2 regions of the Vreelandella sp. ssv genome follow, and region 1 is predicted to be linked to the other one. Evidence: predicted binding sites of a transcription regulator. Region 1 holds the regulator's gene; the other holds the start of a gene.
What was found. The regulator FliA, encoded in region 1, starts transcription of late flagellar genes. The targets are predictions, from matches to a motif close to CTAAAGTTNNNNNNNNNNCNGCCGATA.
Positions count from the first base shown of each region.

Region 2: fliD (flagellar filament capping protein FliD) is a predicted target of FliA. The motif match lies at 3,863-3,889, and genes of this name have one in related genera.

Region 1 covers NZ_CM182545.1:109,070-117,721, forward strand. The annotation lists gene flhA (flagellar biosynthesis protein FlhA) at 1-688, shown strand, start outside; gene flhF (flagellar biosynthesis GTPase FlhF) at 748-2,931, shown strand; gene AC5TBW_RS00515 (hypothetical protein) at 2,928-3,500, shown strand; gene AC5TBW_RS00520 (flagellar protein FlhE) at 3,526-3,954, shown strand; gene AC5TBW_RS00525 (RNA polymerase sigma factor FliA) at 3,981-4,682, shown strand; gene AC5TBW_RS00530 (motility protein A) at 4,724-5,545, shown strand; gene AC5TBW_RS00535 (OmpA/MotB family protein) at 5,551-6,222, shown strand; gene AC5TBW_RS00540 (sensor domain-containing diguanylate cyclase) at 6,251-8,257, shown strand; gene AC5TBW_RS00545 (hypothetical protein) at 8,269-8,652, opposite strand, start outside.
Region 2 covers NZ_CM182545.1:3,553,873-3,562,524, forward strand. The annotation lists gene AC5TBW_RS16190 (flagellin N-terminal helical domain-containing protein) at 1-751, opposite strand, end outside; gene fliD (flagellar filament capping protein FliD) at 889-2,241, opposite strand; gene fliD (flagellar filament capping protein FliD) at 2,401-3,756, opposite strand; gene AC5TBW_RS16205 (UDP-glucose dehydrogenase family protein) at 3,987-5,312, opposite strand; gene AC5TBW_RS16210 (hypothetical protein) at 5,484-5,825, shown strand; gene AC5TBW_RS16215 (serine hydrolase domain-containing protein) at 6,256-7,263, shown strand; gene AC5TBW_RS16220 (YqhA family protein) at 7,288-7,848, opposite strand; gene AC5TBW_RS16225 (exopolysaccharide biosynthesis protein) at 7,863-8,456, opposite strand; gene AC5TBW_RS16230 (tellurite resistance TerB family protein) at 8,449-8,652, opposite strand, start outside.

The sequences.
Region 1 (8,652 bases):
TTGGATTGACAGCAATCAGCGTGAGCATGCTCAGGTTTACGGCTACACCGTGGTGGACGCCAGTACGGTGATCGCGACCCACTTGAATCATCTGCTGCATCGCCATTCGCCGGAAATGCTGGGGCGTCAGGAAGTGCAGAAGCTGCTGGATAAAATGGGTGATGACCAGAAAGCGCTGGTCGAAGAAGTGATTCCGAAAGCCATTTCGCTGACGGTGTTGCAGCGTATTTTGCAAAACCTGCTGGATGAAGATGTCTCTATTCGCGATATGCGCACCATTTTGGATACATTAGCGGAGTACGCCAGCCAGCAAAAAGATCCTAACGAGCTAACGGCGTTAGTGCGTGTTTCCCTGGGCAGGGCGATTGTCCAGCAGTGGTTTGCCGGGCAGGAGACACTCAATGTAATGGGCCTGGATGCCCAGTTAGAACAAGTGTTGGTGCAGGCCATGAATGGCAACGGTGCGATGGAGCCCGGGTTGGCAGAGACACTGATGACCCAGGCCCAGCAGGCCTTAGAGCGACATGAAAGTTCTGGCGAACCACCGGTGCTGATCGTGCAGCACTCGCTGCGAGCAGTATTGTCGCGTTTCTTACGCCGTCGTTTACGCCATATGTCGGTGCTGTCTCAGGCGGAAATTCCCGATGACCGCACATTAAGGGTAACTACGCTGGTAGGCGGACGTTGATCATCGTATGCCGTGATAGGCTAGCGTCATCCATTTCCAGCATAGGCAAAGGGTAAGTCATGAGCGTTAGACGTTTCGTGGGAGCCAATAGTCGTGATGTAATGCGCCAAGTGCGCGAGACGCTCGGTGAAGATGCCCTGATTGTCGCTAATCGGCGCACTGAAGGGGGCGTTGAGATTCTGGCCATGGCGGACGAAGCCATTGACCATTTTGAGCCTTCACCAGAGCCTAGTCCTCCCGAAACGCTGGCAGCCCCGCCAGCGCAAGATGCGATGCAGACGATGAGTGAGCGCTTACTGCAAGAGATGCAGGATATGCGCGCTCTGCTGGCCAGTAGCCAGTCAGCTAAGGCTGCTCCCACTCCCCAGGAGCCGCCTGCGGGAACCGCTGCGCGGCTGCGCCAACTGCTATGGAATGTCGGCTTTAGCAGCGAGCTCGCTGATGAGCTGCTGGCGGGATTACCTGAGCCATTAATCGCAGTAGGTGGTGATAACGGCGCGCCGCTGCAGTGGCTGCGCCAGCAGTTAATGGATCGCCTCTGTGTGCTAAGTGATGAGCCAAGCTTTTTCGACCAAACCGGGATTGTTGCCCTGGTAGGACCAACGGGGGTAGGGAAAACCACCACCACCGCTAAGCTGGCCGCGCGTTTTGTCATGCGACATGGCACCCGCCCAGTGGCGCTGGTGACGACTGACAGTTTCCGGATTGGTGCCCATGAGCAGCTACGCATCTATGCGCGTTTGCTGGACACGCCCATGTATGCACTGGATGCCGAACAGCCCATTGACGACCTGCTAGGTCGCCTGCAGGGCAAGCAGTGGGTGATTATCGACACCGTGGGCATGAGCCAGCGTGACCAGCGCGTCATCGAGCAGATTGCCCACCTTCAGGGCGGACGCTCACGGGTGCGCCTAGTGCTACTGCTCAATGCTGCCAGTCAGCCGGAAACCCTCGAAGAGGTCGTATTGCGTTATCGCCAGGCCGCCCGAGCGGTAGGCGCAGAGTTAGATGACTGCATTATTACCAAGCAGGATGAGGCAGGCCGCCTAGCACCGGTACTCGACATTGTCATGCGTCATGGAATGCGCGTGCTGTTTGGTTCCAACGGTCAGCAGGTGCCTGAAGATATGGCGATTGCTGCTCCCGACGTCCTCGTTGATCAAGCGCTCAACACGGCAACGCCGCAGCGCGAACGAGCGCACAGTGCTGACACCCCAATGGGAATGCCACGCTGGTCTCGGGATGTTCTCGGGCAAGGGCGTCGCTTGTCGTCGTTGCTGGCGCGGCTGCGCCAACGCGTTACGGGATTTGCGGAATTAGAAGCAACCTGGGATTTAGCGTCACTACCGGGTCGTCTCCAAGAAGAGCGTTTAGATGCCCTATTGGCCCATTACCCAGCCGCCAATACAACGTTGGGAATGGCATGGTCAGCTCGGCGCAATGAGCGCGGCTGCGACTGGGCGATGCCCGATATTGGGTTAGACACAGAGGGCGCTTGGCTGGCGCTACCCTGGCTGCAGCATCGCCACGCGGCTGGGTGGCAGCCGCGCCTAGCCGCGCTGACGGAAGCAAGCGGTGTCGCGGTACATTTATTGCCACGCTTACCCGAGCCTGATGCGCTGGCGTGGCTAGAAGCCGAGCATTTGACCTGGATCAGCCAAGTGTCCCCTAGTCATCGCGTACGCTTTCACCACGAGCGCCAGACCATTCGCCAATTATTTAATGACAGTGTGCTGACGCACCATGTGGGCTTACGTTTTCGAGGACAGCCCGTGCAGCTTTGGACCGCTTACGCCGAAGTAGAGGACGCCTCCGGCCTTTCTCTGCTCGCCTGGTGTGGGGAAATTCGCGACCCTGAAAGTGCCAAAGTCGTGGCGCGGCGTTATTGGCTTACCCCGGCACGGCTGGGAGCAGAGGTGCTCTCGCTACTGATAACGCAACTGCAGAGCGACGGTTTAGCAGCGTTGACGCGCCGCGCGTGGCAGCAGTTAAAAGAGGCCGATAGCGGTGATGTAAACGCCGAAGTACGCCTGTTAATGGCCAGCGGTATGGCATCGGTCGCGGGGCATCTCGATGTCGCTGATGATGAGGGAGCGCAGACACTGCGCGGCGACTTGCTCAACCTGACGGGCACGAGCCGACGCCGTCGCGATACCGGTATGCTTGATGCGCTGGTCTATGCATTTATGGCGCGGGATGCGATTCGCCAAATGAGCAGTATTAGTCGCGAGGGCGTGGCGTGAGCGAACAAGATCAAGCCTCGGGACTGCGCAAGTGGGCCAACCTGCAGCGACAACAGCAGCAGGCTGAGGGAGCTGTTGATGTTGCGGCGGCAGAGCATGTGTCTGAACCTGAACAGATTGCTTCTCTTTTAACGCCGACCGCAGCAATGGCCGAAGAACCAGCAGCGATGGCGCCGCCCCAGCCTAAAATTCCGCTGATTGTGGTCGGATTGCCGGGTAGTGGTGCAGCCCAGGTGAATAAGGTTAAAGCCCGCTTGGGGCAATGGTCTACGCTAGGTCGAAGCTGGGCCGGTGATCCTGATGACTGGGACATACATATCGCCATGGCAGAAACGTCTGACCTGGCTCAGTTGTGTGATCAATACAGCCGTTGGGCACTTTGGATCAGCAGCGATGCCGATGCCTTTGCCGCTATGTACCGGACATTACGTCAGCTAAATGAACGGGGTGGGCCGCGCCGTTTACTGGCGCTTCACGAGCCACATTTGCCGCGCCAGGGGTTGCTTGATAACTTGCGTGGAGCCGCCGAGTACTACTTAAATATGGAACTACTGGTACTTGCACGATGAGTGACCTCCGCCGAGGAGACCAAGCATGCTAAGCTGGTTATCAAGAGGAGTGAAGGTGCAGATTGCGTTACTACTAATCGGACTGCTACTGACAGGGTTAGCGGCGAGTGCTCAGGCGGCAAGCGGTAGTTGGAGTACCCAGATCCCCGGGCTGATGGTGGCGATGAGTGATCGGACAAGTGCTAGTCAAACCGCTGCCCCTCCCGCCGTTGCTACTCTTAGATCAGGACAGCTTGAGCGTATTCAGTGGCAGTTTCAATATCCCCCCGATGCGCTGTTAAACGCCTGGTTATGCCATCCTGAGCAGTGCGTTGCGTTAACGGGTATGCGTGGCTCAACCACCGCACTGGCGGGGCGAGCGGCAGATGCGCCATTGCATTTTCGCTTTGCCTTACGCCCCGGCCAGCGGCCGGTTCGTGTGCAGGGGCTGCAAATGATTGTGAACTATCAGTGAAGGCTGTATAGCCGCGAGGCGAGAGGATGTACACAGCACAAGGCAGAATCAAACAGAGTGAGCTGTTGACGCAATACATGCCACTGGTGCGACGTCAGGCCTTGACGCTTCAGGTCCGTTTGCCAGCCAGCATTGAGCTCGATGACCTTGTTCAAGCCGGGATGGTAGGGCTATTAGAAGCGCTCGGTCGCTTTGATGCTACTCAAGGCGCGACGTTTGCGACCTTTGCCAGCCAGCGTATTCGTGGTGCGATGATGGACGAGTTGCGCACTCGAGACTGGCTGCCCCGCAGCGTTCGCCGCTCAGCACGAGCGGTAGATAGCGCCGTTCGTCAATTAGAACAACAGCTGGGTCGAGCACCGGAAGAGAGCGAAATTGCCCACCATCTTGAGATGCCGTTGAGTGAATATCAGCAGCTTCTCAATGACACTAATAGCGGTCAACTGCTGCCCTTTGAAGAGCTGGTGGCCGATGGCGGTGAGCCGGTGAGTAACGAGCTGAGTCATTCACCGTTTGAACAGTTGCTAGATGGCCAGCAGCGGCAAACCTTGATTGACGCAATAGAAGCGCTGCCCGAGCGTGAAAAGTTGTTAATGGCGCTCTATTACCAGGAAGAGCTCAACCTCAAGGAAGTAGGGGCTGTGTTGGGTGTAACGGAATCACGCGTTTCTCAACTGCATAGCCAAGCCGTGAGTCGTTTACGCGCGCGTTTACACGACTCCGCATAACACCTCTTGTTTACTCACTTGTGACCGGCAAGGAGCCGTGGATGAATCCTTCGACGTTAATAGGCATATTTGCCAGCATACTGCTGCTGGTGAGCGTGCTGTTTTTTACCGCAGAGTCCCCCGAAAGCTTCATCAATTTACCGGGGCTGGCCATTGTGGTGACCGGTACATTGGCGGCGACCTTTATCAGTTATCCGCTAAAAGAAGTGCTCCGTGTCGTACGTTTGGTGGGCTTGGTGTTCCGGCGTGAAAATACCTATATGCGTGACGATATCCGCGAACTGGTGGATATGTCGCGACTCTGGTTTAAAGGGGATGTGCGCGCGGTCGAGCGTGAGCTGGAGCATACGCGCAATCCTTTTTTACGCACCGGCATCCAGTTGGTGATTGCCAACACTAAAGAGGATGAGATTTTTGACATGCTGCGCTGGCGCATTGCCCGCCTAAAAGCACGTGAGCATGCCGAAGCACAAATATTTCGTACCATGGCCACCTATGCCCCCGCGTTTGGCATGATCGGTACCTTGGTGGGACTGGTGAATATGCTGGAGGTGATGGATGCTGGCGATCTGCAGGTGATCGGCCCCCGCATGGCGGTGGCACTGCTGACCACCTTTTATGGCATTTTACTCGCTAACTTAGTGTTTAAGCCGATTGCAGTGAAACTAGAGCGGCGTACCGAAGAGCGGTTGATTACCATGAACATGGTGCTGGAAGGTATTTCACTGATTACCAAACGTCGTTTGCCCTCGTTTATTGAAGAAACCCTTAACTCTTTTGTGGCTAATTACCACGATGAAATTCGTGATAATAGTGTCAAGCCAAGACCTGACTCGTCGGTGAGCTCGGCGGCTAAAGGATAGCCACCATGTTAGACCGTGATACACGCCATGCACTGGAAATGACACCATCGCCAGGCGATGGTGATGAGGGTTGGCTAACCAGCTATCTTGATGTGCTGACGCTGCTCATCACGCTTTTCGTGCTACTGCTTTCGATGACGCCCCCGGGTGGCGGTGAAGCCGCTGATACTGCTTTCATGCGTTCAGCTAGCGCTGTATCATCGTTGCCGCTAGCGTCTCTGGCCACCGGTATTAAGCCCCGCCACGAAGGATTGCAGCCGCAGTTTGCTGGGCTCAATATTCCTGGTGTAAGCGTATCGCAAGGCCGCGAAGGCGTTACGCTGAGAATTGATACCAGCTTGTTATTTCCCAGCGGCCAAGCAGTGTTGACCACTCAGGGGCGTAGCGTTATCGAACGTCTTATGGATGTGCTCAACGGTTTTGACGGGCAAATTTCGGTAGAAGGCCATACCGATAGCGTACCCATTTCGACAGCCCGCTTCCCCTCTAACTGGGAGCTTTCATCAGCGCGGGCGATCGCCGTTGTACGGCATTTAGAGCGCCAAGGGTTCAATATTTCTCGTATGCGGGCTGTCGGCTATGCTGATACCCAACCCATGGAACCGAACGCAACCGCAGATGGCCGAGCGGCCAACCGGCGCGTAGAGCTGTTGCTCAGGCAGCAGGTCGAAGGGTGAATAGATTCTTGAGGCCACGCCTGTGTCCATGTACCGCCCGCTATTGCAGTCGTTTGGTGCTTTGTTGGTATTAGATGTTGATTGCCGACGTATTCAAGCTACCAGCACAAACTTCACCCGCTTGACCGGTATAGAATGCCCTGAAAACGGGAAGTTAAGTCTTGCCTGCGTGTTGGGAAAACGTCTTAGCCAGCGAGTGCGTCGTGAGCTTCAGGGGCAGCAGCGCCTGCCCGGGCCGTTGGCGTTTATTCGACCTAAACACAGCAGCGTACGTTTTCAACTGCATGCTTACCGAGAAGATAAGCAAGTCATTGTTGAGATTGAGCCACTTAACCCTCTTGGAAAACGCCGTCTACTGGGGACGGTGAACGAGCGGTTGATGCATTTGGCTGAATCGACTCATCAAGAGGAACTGCTCGACTCCCTAGTCAATGCCATTCAACAGCTCACCGGTCATGACCGTGTCAGCGTGTGCCATTTCGATAGCGATTGGCATGGCTTGATGGTCGCTGAAGCGCTGGGAGAGCAGTTGCCTTCGCTACTGGGTCAGCGTTTTCCCGCCAGTGACTTCCCTAGCGTTTTGCGGCAAAGCTATGAAAATCACCCCGTGCGGTTGATTGAAGATGCAAATGCCTCCCCTGAAACGCTAAAGCCCGCTTGCGCTGCCACACGCTTGCGCGGCAGTTTTTTACGTGCCCCTGCCCCAGAAAGGCAGCGCTATTTACAGCGCATGGGAGTACGTGGCTCGCTCAGTTTAGCCATGCAAGGGGACACTGGCCTGTGGGGCTTAGTGTTTTGCCACTCGGCAATTCCGCATTCGGTTGATCCCTCGGTGCGCGATGCTGTTCGCACCTTAGTGCAAATGGCCACGCAGCGCATGCTGCTACTGCGGGCGCGTCAAGAGGCGCGCTACTTACAGCGCGTACAGGATAGCCTTGTACTGAGTGCCCGAGCGCGCAGTGAACCGCATAGCCCCCAGCAGCTACTCCATGAGCAGGCGGCCACTTGGATGAAGCTGTTTCGCGCCCATGGCATTGTGCTCTGGGTGAATGGAGGCGCTTATCAAGCAGGCGTGACGCCCTCCCCGGAAGCCATTAGTCAGTTTGTATTACGTATCGAGAGAGCCCATGTACATAGCGGACCTTGGTGCACACGTCAGCTAGGCAAAGAGCCATTAACCTGCTCGTTAGCCATGCCCGACCAGTGCGGCGCCTTGGCCGTCCCGCTGCCAATGAATTCTACCCAGCGCGCATGGTTGATCTTCTTTCGCCCTGAGCAGGTAGAAACGTTGTATTGGGCGATGCAACCTTCAACGAATCCCCAGCAAGCGTCGATAGCGATCCCGTCGGTTGCTTGGTATGAAGAAGTGGTGGGCAAAAGCGAAGCGTGGCAGCGGGTAGAGCGCCTAGCGGCGGTCGATTTGGGTGAAGACCTGACGTTGGCGATTTCAGCCTATGAAATTAGCTCACTGAACATGCACTTGGAACGGGAGCGCAAAGCCCTTGCCGAGGTGAATCAGCGTCTTGAGCAGCTAGCGCATTTCGATCCATTAACCAAAGTGTGGAATCGTTACCGCATCGAAGAAGCGATCAATGCCGAGCTAGTGGCTGCCAAGCGCTACGCGGCTGCCTTTGCCCTGTTGCTATTCGATGTAGATAACTTCAAGCAGATCAACGATGCCCACGGCCATAGCGTTGGTGATGATGTGTTGGTGGCCCTGGCGCACTTGGTGGAGAGCTCGTTGCGTGGCTGTGACCACTTAGGTCGCTGGGGGGGCGAGGAGTTTATTGTACTGGCCACTCATTCAGACGTTGATGCCGCCATTGGTTTAGCCGAGCGGCTGCGCTCGCTGGTAGCAGAGCTGCATATTGCGGGTCTTGAGCAAATGATCACGGTAAGTATCGGTGTTGCCGTTTGGCAGCCAGGCGACAGCTGTAAAACCATTATCTCCCGGGCTGATGACGCTATGTACCGCGCTAAGCATGGCGGGCGCAATCGCGTTGAAATGGCGCCTGAAACCGTGGTGCCGATCTAATCAATCGCGCCTTAGTGAGGTCCATCACCTTCACACTGGGTGAGCATCCGGTTAATCGCTGCGTCGGCGCCTTGCAGGCTAAAGGTCATATACCAAGGCTCACGCTCCTCCTGGTCAAAGCCGAGAAACAGCTGCTCGCCCTGGCGCATGTCGGCCATCAGCGATTCCAAGTCACTTAAGTAAAAGTGAGCATAAAACCCGTCATCGCCGCGCTCGGTAATAAATTCTGCCATGGTGTCGATAACGGGCTGCTCATCAATCCTCAGCCGGGCGGGCACTAGGTTGACCGCACGGCTCTCACTTTGCTGCTGCTCAAGGGTCACCCGCATCTCCAGCCAGGGTAAGTCGCAAACGCCCGCGGTGGCGTTCAAGCTCAGCGTAGCATCCGAATAGCT
Region 2 (8,652 bases), 840 kb from region 1:
CATCTTCGATACGCGAACGGGCTTCAGAAAGGTTCGTAGACGTGGTCGCCAGATTATCGATTACCGAATCAAAGCGGTTAAGCGTAGCACCTAGAGTTGCGCGATTGGTATCTAGCGTTTCAGTTGCAGTATCAACCGCATCAACTAGGCTTTGGAAGCTAGTATGTTCGCTACCACTCACAGCAGCAAACACTAAACTGTCAGCACCAGCAGTAACTACACCACCGCTAGCTCCGTCTAGTGCCAGACCTGCGCCAGTCGCATCAACGGTTTTTACAGCAATAACATCTTGGTCAGTAGTATTGGAGCCCACCTGAATACTCAGACTACCGCTAGCATTTAGCAGGCTTGTGCCGTTGAAGTTGTTACTTTCAGCCACACGATCAATTTCAGCTAACCGCTCGTTAATCTCGGTTACGATGGCATCACGATCTTCTGCAGCATTGGTGTCGTTGGCACCTTGTACCGCTAGCTCACGAATACGCTGTAGGTTGTCGTTGATTTGGTCAAGGCCACCTTCCATGGTCTGAACCAAAGAGATACCGTCGCTAGCGTTACGACTAGCTTGATCCATGCCTTTGATCTGGGCAGTCATTTTGTTGGCAATGGCTTGGCCAGCAGCATCGTCTGACGCGCTGTTAATGCGCAGGCCAGATGATAGACGCTCTTGCGCTTTAGCTAGCATGGCCTGTGAGTTGGACAGGTTGTTCTGGCCAATCAGGGCAGTAATGTTAGTGTTGATTACAGACATGTGAGTGCTCCTCGAAATTTAACTGGCCATGTGGCCTGCTTAGCGGCGCTTGCGTCGCCGTTATTATAATTAACGGCAGGCCCACCGATTTCTTTAGAAAAAATTACTCTTTTTTATGTAAATTACTGTAAAGCATTTTAATTATTATTCTGCATATTACTCAGCACGCTGAACTGCTGGGAGAGGTAGCTACTCATAGAGTTCATTTGCGCGATCAAGCCATCCAGTTGCCCAAACTGCTTGCGGTAACGCTCAGTGCTTCGCTCAATACTTGCTTCCATACGCAGCTTACGCACATCCAGGCTGTCAACTCGCTGCTCCGCACTATTCACCGAGCTTTGAATAATGCCATCTTCTGCAGTGATGGCTTCAAGCGTGGCGTTTAAGCGCCCTGCAAAGCCACCTTCTTCGGTTTCGCCCGCAAAGAAGGCAGATAGCCCCTCGGGGTTGTTGGCGACTGCATCGTCCAACTTATCCTCATCGACCTTTAATCGCCCCTTTTCATCAATGGCGATGCCCAGTTGTGAAAGACGTGAAAGATCGCCGGTGCCGAGGGTGTCTGTTATATCCCGGCGCAGGCGGTCTTCAATCGTACGAACAGTTCGGTCGCCCACTAATTCGCCTGATGTTTCGCCTTCACCGTTGTATGCCGTCATTCGATCAACGGTGGATTTCATTTCGTTGTAGTTGCTTACAAAATTATCAATCGCCTCTCTCAGCGCCCCTTCATCACGCTCAATCAACAGCGTAACGGGATCACCAGACACCGCCGTGAGGTCAAGCGTTACGCCTTGGATGGCCTCTTCAACGCGGTTGGTTTTACTGGTGATAGCAATGCCATTGACATTCAGCTCGGCGTCTTGACCTGAACGTTGGGTGGCTGCATCCATGGTCAGCGATGCCAAGCCTGAGAAACTCTCCAGTGAAGCATCTTGGCCCGTCTCTTTTGAGCTCAGCGCTAAGCGGTACCCGGTGCCATCATTTACGATAGAAGCAGTGACACCAGCCTCTTTATCCGCGTTGATTTGGTCACGAACATCAGCCAGTGTGCTACCTGCTGAAATAGCAACGTCGTAGCTTGTTTGCGTAGCGCCAGCACCGAAGTTAAGCGTCAGCGTTGCATCGGCTGCTGTTAGTTCTTGGTCTAGCGCCACGCTATTAGAAGCAGCGCTGCCTGCGCGTGCCAATTGGGTAACGGTCACTTCATAGCGCCCGGCATTCGCGGTTTCGCCTGCGGTCGCCAATACGCCATCGCCCGTCACGGTGCTTTTTTGCTGCTTAAACGTAGAGGCCTCATTCAGCGCAGCAATAGAGGCTTGCACCCTATCCATCGCTGATTCTAGGCGCCCATAAGCAGATATTTTGGTTTTCTGAGCACTTTGCTGCTCTAGAATAGGTACAAGCTTTTGGCGTTCGGCCGCTTTAAGCTGATCCACCAAGCCAGAGAGATCCAGACCAGAACCCACACCAAGTGCAGTTATCGAAGCCATGACTCAGTTCCTTATAAGTAGTAGATAAAGGTATCTATGGGAATTATCGGCTGTGGAGGGGAAAACTTTAGCGGCTATGACTTTTTAGGCTATTCCAAAAAAATGCCCAGCACATTGTGCCAGGCATTTCACATGAAGCTAATTTAGCTTTTTATCTATTTAACTTTGGTTTTGCTGTCCCAGTGCTGCAAACTGCTGGGTTAAGTAGGCGCTGGTTTGATTCATTTGTGCCACCATACCGTCCATTGCTTGGAACTGGGTTCGATAACGCTCTACGGTTTGTTCAATACGGCTTTCAGTGGTAGTGAAACGGTCTTCTAACGAATCAACGCGCCTTTCAGATGCACTGATAGCGTTTTCAAGACGACCGTCTGACCCGACAAGGCTCTCAAGTGACGCGGTAATTTGACCTGCCATGCCGCCCTCTTCGCTATTCCCTGCGAAAAAACTCGCGATTTTATCTGGCTGATTTGTAACAATACTATCTAATTTATCTTCATCAATAACTAGCTTGCCATCCACTTGGAGAGAGATACCTATATCAGATAAAACATTAAAGCCATCCCCACCGACAACACTGCTGATTGTTTGACGCAGTTCCCTTTCAACAGCGCGAGTCGTCGCATCGGCGTTCAACCCACCCGCTTGCCCCGTCTCTGGATCGTAGGCTGTTAAACTAGTAATGGTATCTTTGAGGGTGTTGAAGTCGTCAACAAATGCAGAGACTTTCTCTCGCATCGCCTCGTTATCCTGCTCAACACTCACTGTGCTCGTCGCACCAGCCTCAGTTAAATTTAGGGTAACACCTTGAATAGCACCTTCCACTTGATTAGTGGGGCTAACAATATCGATTCCATTGACGTTAAATTCAGCATCCTGGCCCGTTTGAACTACCTGCACGTCGGAGGTTTGTGCATCACCCGCTAGAATGTTTGAAAAATTGGTGCTTTCGATACTCGCGTCTGCACCCGTATCGGTAGCATTTACAGCAAGACGATATCCTTCACCGTCATCAATAATCGAGGCATTAAGACGACCATCACTCTGCTCATTGATGGCGTCACGCATATCTTTAAGAGAGCTGCCATCAGGGATAGTAATAGTCGTCAGGTTTCCATCAGCGATAGTAAAATCCAAAGACTGTTCGCCCGACACTATACTTTCCACTGCTGTTTCCAGGCGCTCAGTCACCAAACTACCTGCTGTCGCTAAACGGTCAACCTGCACTTCGTACTGACCAGGCTGCGCCTCATTGCTGCTAACAGCGCTAACAGCACTGCCCTCAACGTTGGTTGTCAGGCTCTCAAATGAAGACACTTCGTTGAGTGCTTCAGCAGAACTCTGAAATTGGGAAAGCGCGCTCTTCAACTGTCCGTAGGCTGATATTTGCGCATTTTCAGACTGGACCTGTTGTGCAATCGGCTCAAGTTTACCGCGTTCGGCGTCTTGTAACTGATCCAATAGCCCGTTGAGATCTAGGCCAGAACCAATACCAAGTGATGAGATGGAAGCCATAAAACCAATGCCTTTTTTAAATACGTGTTGCTACGCCTGATGCTTTCTATTACTGCTTATTAATGGAGCGATGCTTAGCACTACTTCTAATACAACTACCTTAATATAACAACTAAGTGAACTATAACTTGAATATTTAACTATTTTTTTCGTATTAAGACGTAATTCAGAGTAACGATCCGTAATTCACGTATAAAGCGTTAATAAGATATTGTCAGTAACGCTATATTCTAATTACTCTTTCTCCCCACCCCAATGTAACGTAGACCTGCCTCTTCAACGGCACTGGGTGTGTATAAATTACGCCCATCGATGACGACTTTTTCAACCAACTGGCCAGCTAGCCAGGTGAAGTCGACGCTACGGAACTCTTTCCACTCGGTGCAAATCACCAGGGCATCGGCGCCTTTCACGGCTTGAATTCGGTCGCCTGCCAGCATTAGGTCATCGCGCTCGCCATAGATGCGCCGGCACTCCGCCATGGCTTCTGGGTCAAACGCTTGCACCTTAGCATCCGCCTGCCAGAGTGCTTCCATCAATGTGCGGCTAGGTGCTTCGCGCATATCATCGGTGTTAGGTTTAAACGCCAAGCCCCACACGGCAATGGTTTTACCGCTTAGATTGCCTAAGTTGTCTTGCAGTTTTGTGAACAGGGTCTGCTTTTGGCGTAAGTTAACCGCTTCAACAGCGCTAAGCAGTTCCGGCGTATAGCCTAACTGACGCGCGGCCCGCTCCAACGCTTGTACATCTTTGGGGAAGCAGGAGCCACCGTAGCCGCAGCCTGGGTAGATAAAGTGGTAGCCAATACGCGGGTCGCTGCCAATGCCACGACGCACATCTTCAACGTCCACTTCCAGCCGTTCAGCAAGATTGGCAATCTCGTTCATAAAGCTGATTTTGGTGGCGAGCATGGCATTGGCGGCGTATTTGGTCAGCTCGGCAGCCCGCACGCTCATAAACATCAGTTTTTCGTGGTTGCGATTGTAGGGGGCATAGCACTCTTGCATATGCGCTTTTACCCGTTCGCTTTCCGTGCCGGCAATAATACGCGCGCCACGGGTAAAGTCTTCAATCGCCGCTCCCTCTTTCATAAACTCAGGGTTTGAGCAAACGTCGAACGCGTGTGCTACACCGCGCTGTTCGAGAACCTCGCTAATAGCGGCCTGGACTTTTTCGGCAGTGCCCACCGGCACGGTGGATTTATCAATGACCAGCTTGTAGCTGTCCATGTGCTGACCAATGGTGCGCGCCACCTCTAGCACATAGCGCAGGTCGGCACTGCCATCTTCATCAGGCGGCGTTCCTACGGCGATGAATAATAGCTCGCCATTGTCGACCGCCTGGGCAGCATCGGTGGTAAAGCGTAAACGCCCTGCTGCTACGTTATGGGTAACAATGGTGCTTAGCCCTGGCTCAAAAATCGGCACGTCGCCTGAATTAAGCTGTTCGATACGCTCAGCATTAACATCCATACAGGTGACTTGATGCCCCACATCGGCTAAACAAGCGCCCGCAACAAGGCCGACATAACCGGTTCCGAATACACTGATCTGCATGACTTATTGACTCGCTAAAATACGTGACAGCGAGCGTAGCACATTGGCTTACCGTTGATGAGTTCGAAAGTGGGAGGTTTTTGCCTAATTATAGACCTTGGTCTAATACCCTCCTTGGTTTATAATGCGCTGCACAAGCCCGATTTGGTGCTAACCGCAGGAGAACATAAAATGCCTCCCGAACTGACAAAAGAACGTCCTTTAAAAGCGCCTCATGGGCCTACGACTACTGCAAATGTTCAACGTAGCCTTCGCCAATGCTTATCGATTGCCGCTGAACTGCTCTACGTTAACGGACATGTGTTAGAAACCATTACCCTTCCCCAGCGCGGCTTAGCCCGCCGTGAACTTTTGGCGCTCAGCGCGGCAGCACCTGCCTGGGCTACCTGTCAGCAAGTGATGGAAACCAGTGAAGCCGCCTCTTTTAATGAGTATGGCCGCTTTGTTTTGACCAGCCTTGGCCGTGAGTTGATGTTCGATATGTTTGGTCAAGGGGCCGCTGACTGCGCTTAACATCTAGTGCTGCCACGCATTGCTGATCAGAAGAGCTCATAAAAGCAGCCCATAAAAAAACCGCCATAAGCGAGAGCTTCGGGCGGTTTTTTGCTTAGGTTCATTATTTTAGGCTATTTTTCTAAAACATAGCTCAAAAAACCTAATTTATGTCGCTTAGCGCAGGCCGAGCATCGACAGAATGAATAGCACAACCACGATGAGACCAATAATGTAGATAATATTACGCATAGGGCGCTCCTTGCTTATTGCGTTTTAGGGAAATCAAAGGCTTGCTTACTCAATACCCAACACACCCATCCTAGCAGGCTTTTTATCCTTTTGCGTAATGTCGTTGCATTTCCCTGATAGAAAGTGACTAGGCTTGTGTTGTGGAACTTGTTTGGCTTCTAAACCCCGGACCCTTGCCACTTATACCGAAGGTGTTGCGATGCGCGCTACTGCTTTGCTTATTTCGTTTGCTGTTATGTCGTTGCTTCCTATCGCCTTTTCAGCCGCTAATGAGCCTTCTACAAATGCACTCCAGACGCTAGACCAGCAAACCCGCCAGCTTGAACGCGTACACAGCGTGGTAGTGGCCTACGATGGCGAGATTATTCACGAGCTTCACCAGGGTGGGCCGGGGGTGGCGTCACCTGCCAATATTAAGTCGCTGTCGAAAACCGTGCTGGCGGCGATTACTGGTGCGGCGATTGAGGCAGGCGTCATCGAATCGACTGATCAGCCAATGGTAGCGCTCTTTGGCGAGCACCTACCTAGCGGTATGGATCCGCGAGTTAGGGATATTACCGTTGCCCACCTACTCGCCCTGCAGGCGGGGTTGGAGCGTACTTCAGGCAGCAACTACGGTGCATGGGTGGCCAGTAAAAATTGGGTCAATGATGCGCTGACGCGACCCTTTGTCGATGAACCCGGCGGGCGAATGCTCTACTCCACCGGCACCAGCCACCTGCTTTCCGCCGCACTCACCCACGCCAGCGGCGAGACTACTCATGCCCTTGCCCAGCGTTTATTAGGTGATCCGCTCAATATCACCATTCGCCCCTGGCTACGCGACCCCCAAGGCATCTATTTTGGCGGCAATGATATGCAGCTTTCGCCGCGGGCGTTAATTGAGATAGGCGAACTGTATCGCAATGATGGTGTGGTTAATGACGAGCGTGTTCTACCTGAAGGTTGGGTGGCAGAGTCGTGGCAGCCCCGTGGCACATCACCGTGGACCGGCGATGGATACGGCTACGGCTGGTTTATCACAGAGCTAGAAGGGGAAGCGGTTTATTACGGGCGTGGTTATGGCGGCCAGGCGCTGTATGTTATTCCCGAGCGTGAGCTGACGGTGGTGATTACCTCAGATCCCAACCCGCCCTCGCCGGGCGGGCAGTTCCAGCAACAGTTAAACCGACTCGTGGAAGGACTGCTATTACCCGGTGAGCAGTAGCTTAGCCAATCATTGCAGGCTTGCTTACTCGCCTTTGTGGCCTAAGCTCATCAAATAAAGCGCGGCCGCCAGGGCCAATACTGAAAGGGCTAAGTAGATGGCCTCCAGCGGTGTGGCGAAGCGGATATCCACCACGGCGCGAAAAAACTCAATAATCACCGCTAGAATCACCACCCGGGCTATTTTGTCTTTAAGCTGATCCAGCGATGCAACGTTAAACGGGTGGCGCAGATTACTGGCTTCAGCTTGGTCAATACGGGAGACGAATAGCCTGTAGACGCCTAAGCCAAAGATCAGCAGTACGATGGCGATAAGATAAATATCCACCGCGATGATGATATCGGGCACCAAACTGTCGTGAATATTCTGCTCACTGCCAAATAGGTAATAACGAAAAACATCGGCGACCACCTTTAAAATATCCATAGTGCCGACAATAAACAGCATTAACGACCCCAGCAGGCTGGGTATGACCGCCAACATCACCAAGAAGCGTGAATTCCACAGCGCTGCTTCGATGCGCCGTTCCCAGGCCCCCTGCTTTTCCGGCAATTTAGGGGGCGTGGGTGGTGAAGTGTCCGACATGAAAAATACCTTTGTTAGAACAAACTCATCGCGATAAAAGCCGTAGTGGCAGCAAACAGTGCAAATCCTAGTAACAGCGCAATACCATCACGGGCAACCAAGCCTAACCCCAGTAGCGTCAGCGCCAGCCCCGCACCGTTAGCCGAAAAGGGAATGAACTCCATAGGCGGCATGGCAAGGGCGATAAGCAGGCAGACAACCGCCGTCACGCGGATCCCTATATAACCTGTCAGCCACGGTAAGCGCACGCGCAGCAGCCCATCAATCCAGCGAGCGGGCTTTTTCATGTAATGAAGGCCCTTATCAAACTTTTGCCGCGAAAGTGAGCGCTTCAACAGCCAGCCAGGTAACCAGAATGCGTCTCGACCAGCGAGTAGTTGGACTGAAACGAGGAGCACCAGGGCGGCCATCAGCGTTGGCATGCCGGGTATATCGCCAATAATAGGCGTCAGTGTAATTAAACCAGCCACCAGGAGTAGCGGCCCAAATGATCGCCGCCCCACGGCGTGCACCACATCGTCAACGCTGACCCGCGAAGCGTCCTGCTTCATGTTCTCAATTGAGTCAATTAGATCCATTAAATTCGAGTCTTCGTTGCGGTTATGCATCGTGGTTATTGCGCTCCTCTACGTGCAGTTTGGTGCGGATAAAATCGCTATGGCTCACATACAGCAGATCCGCCAAGCGGCGAATGCGGTGTTCTTCCAAAGGGTCAACGCTGCCGTCGGCCCAGGCCAGTTGCCACATTTGTGCGACCAGCTCACAGCGCTGGCCGTAGTTATAGTGCTCTTTAATCAGGCTCAC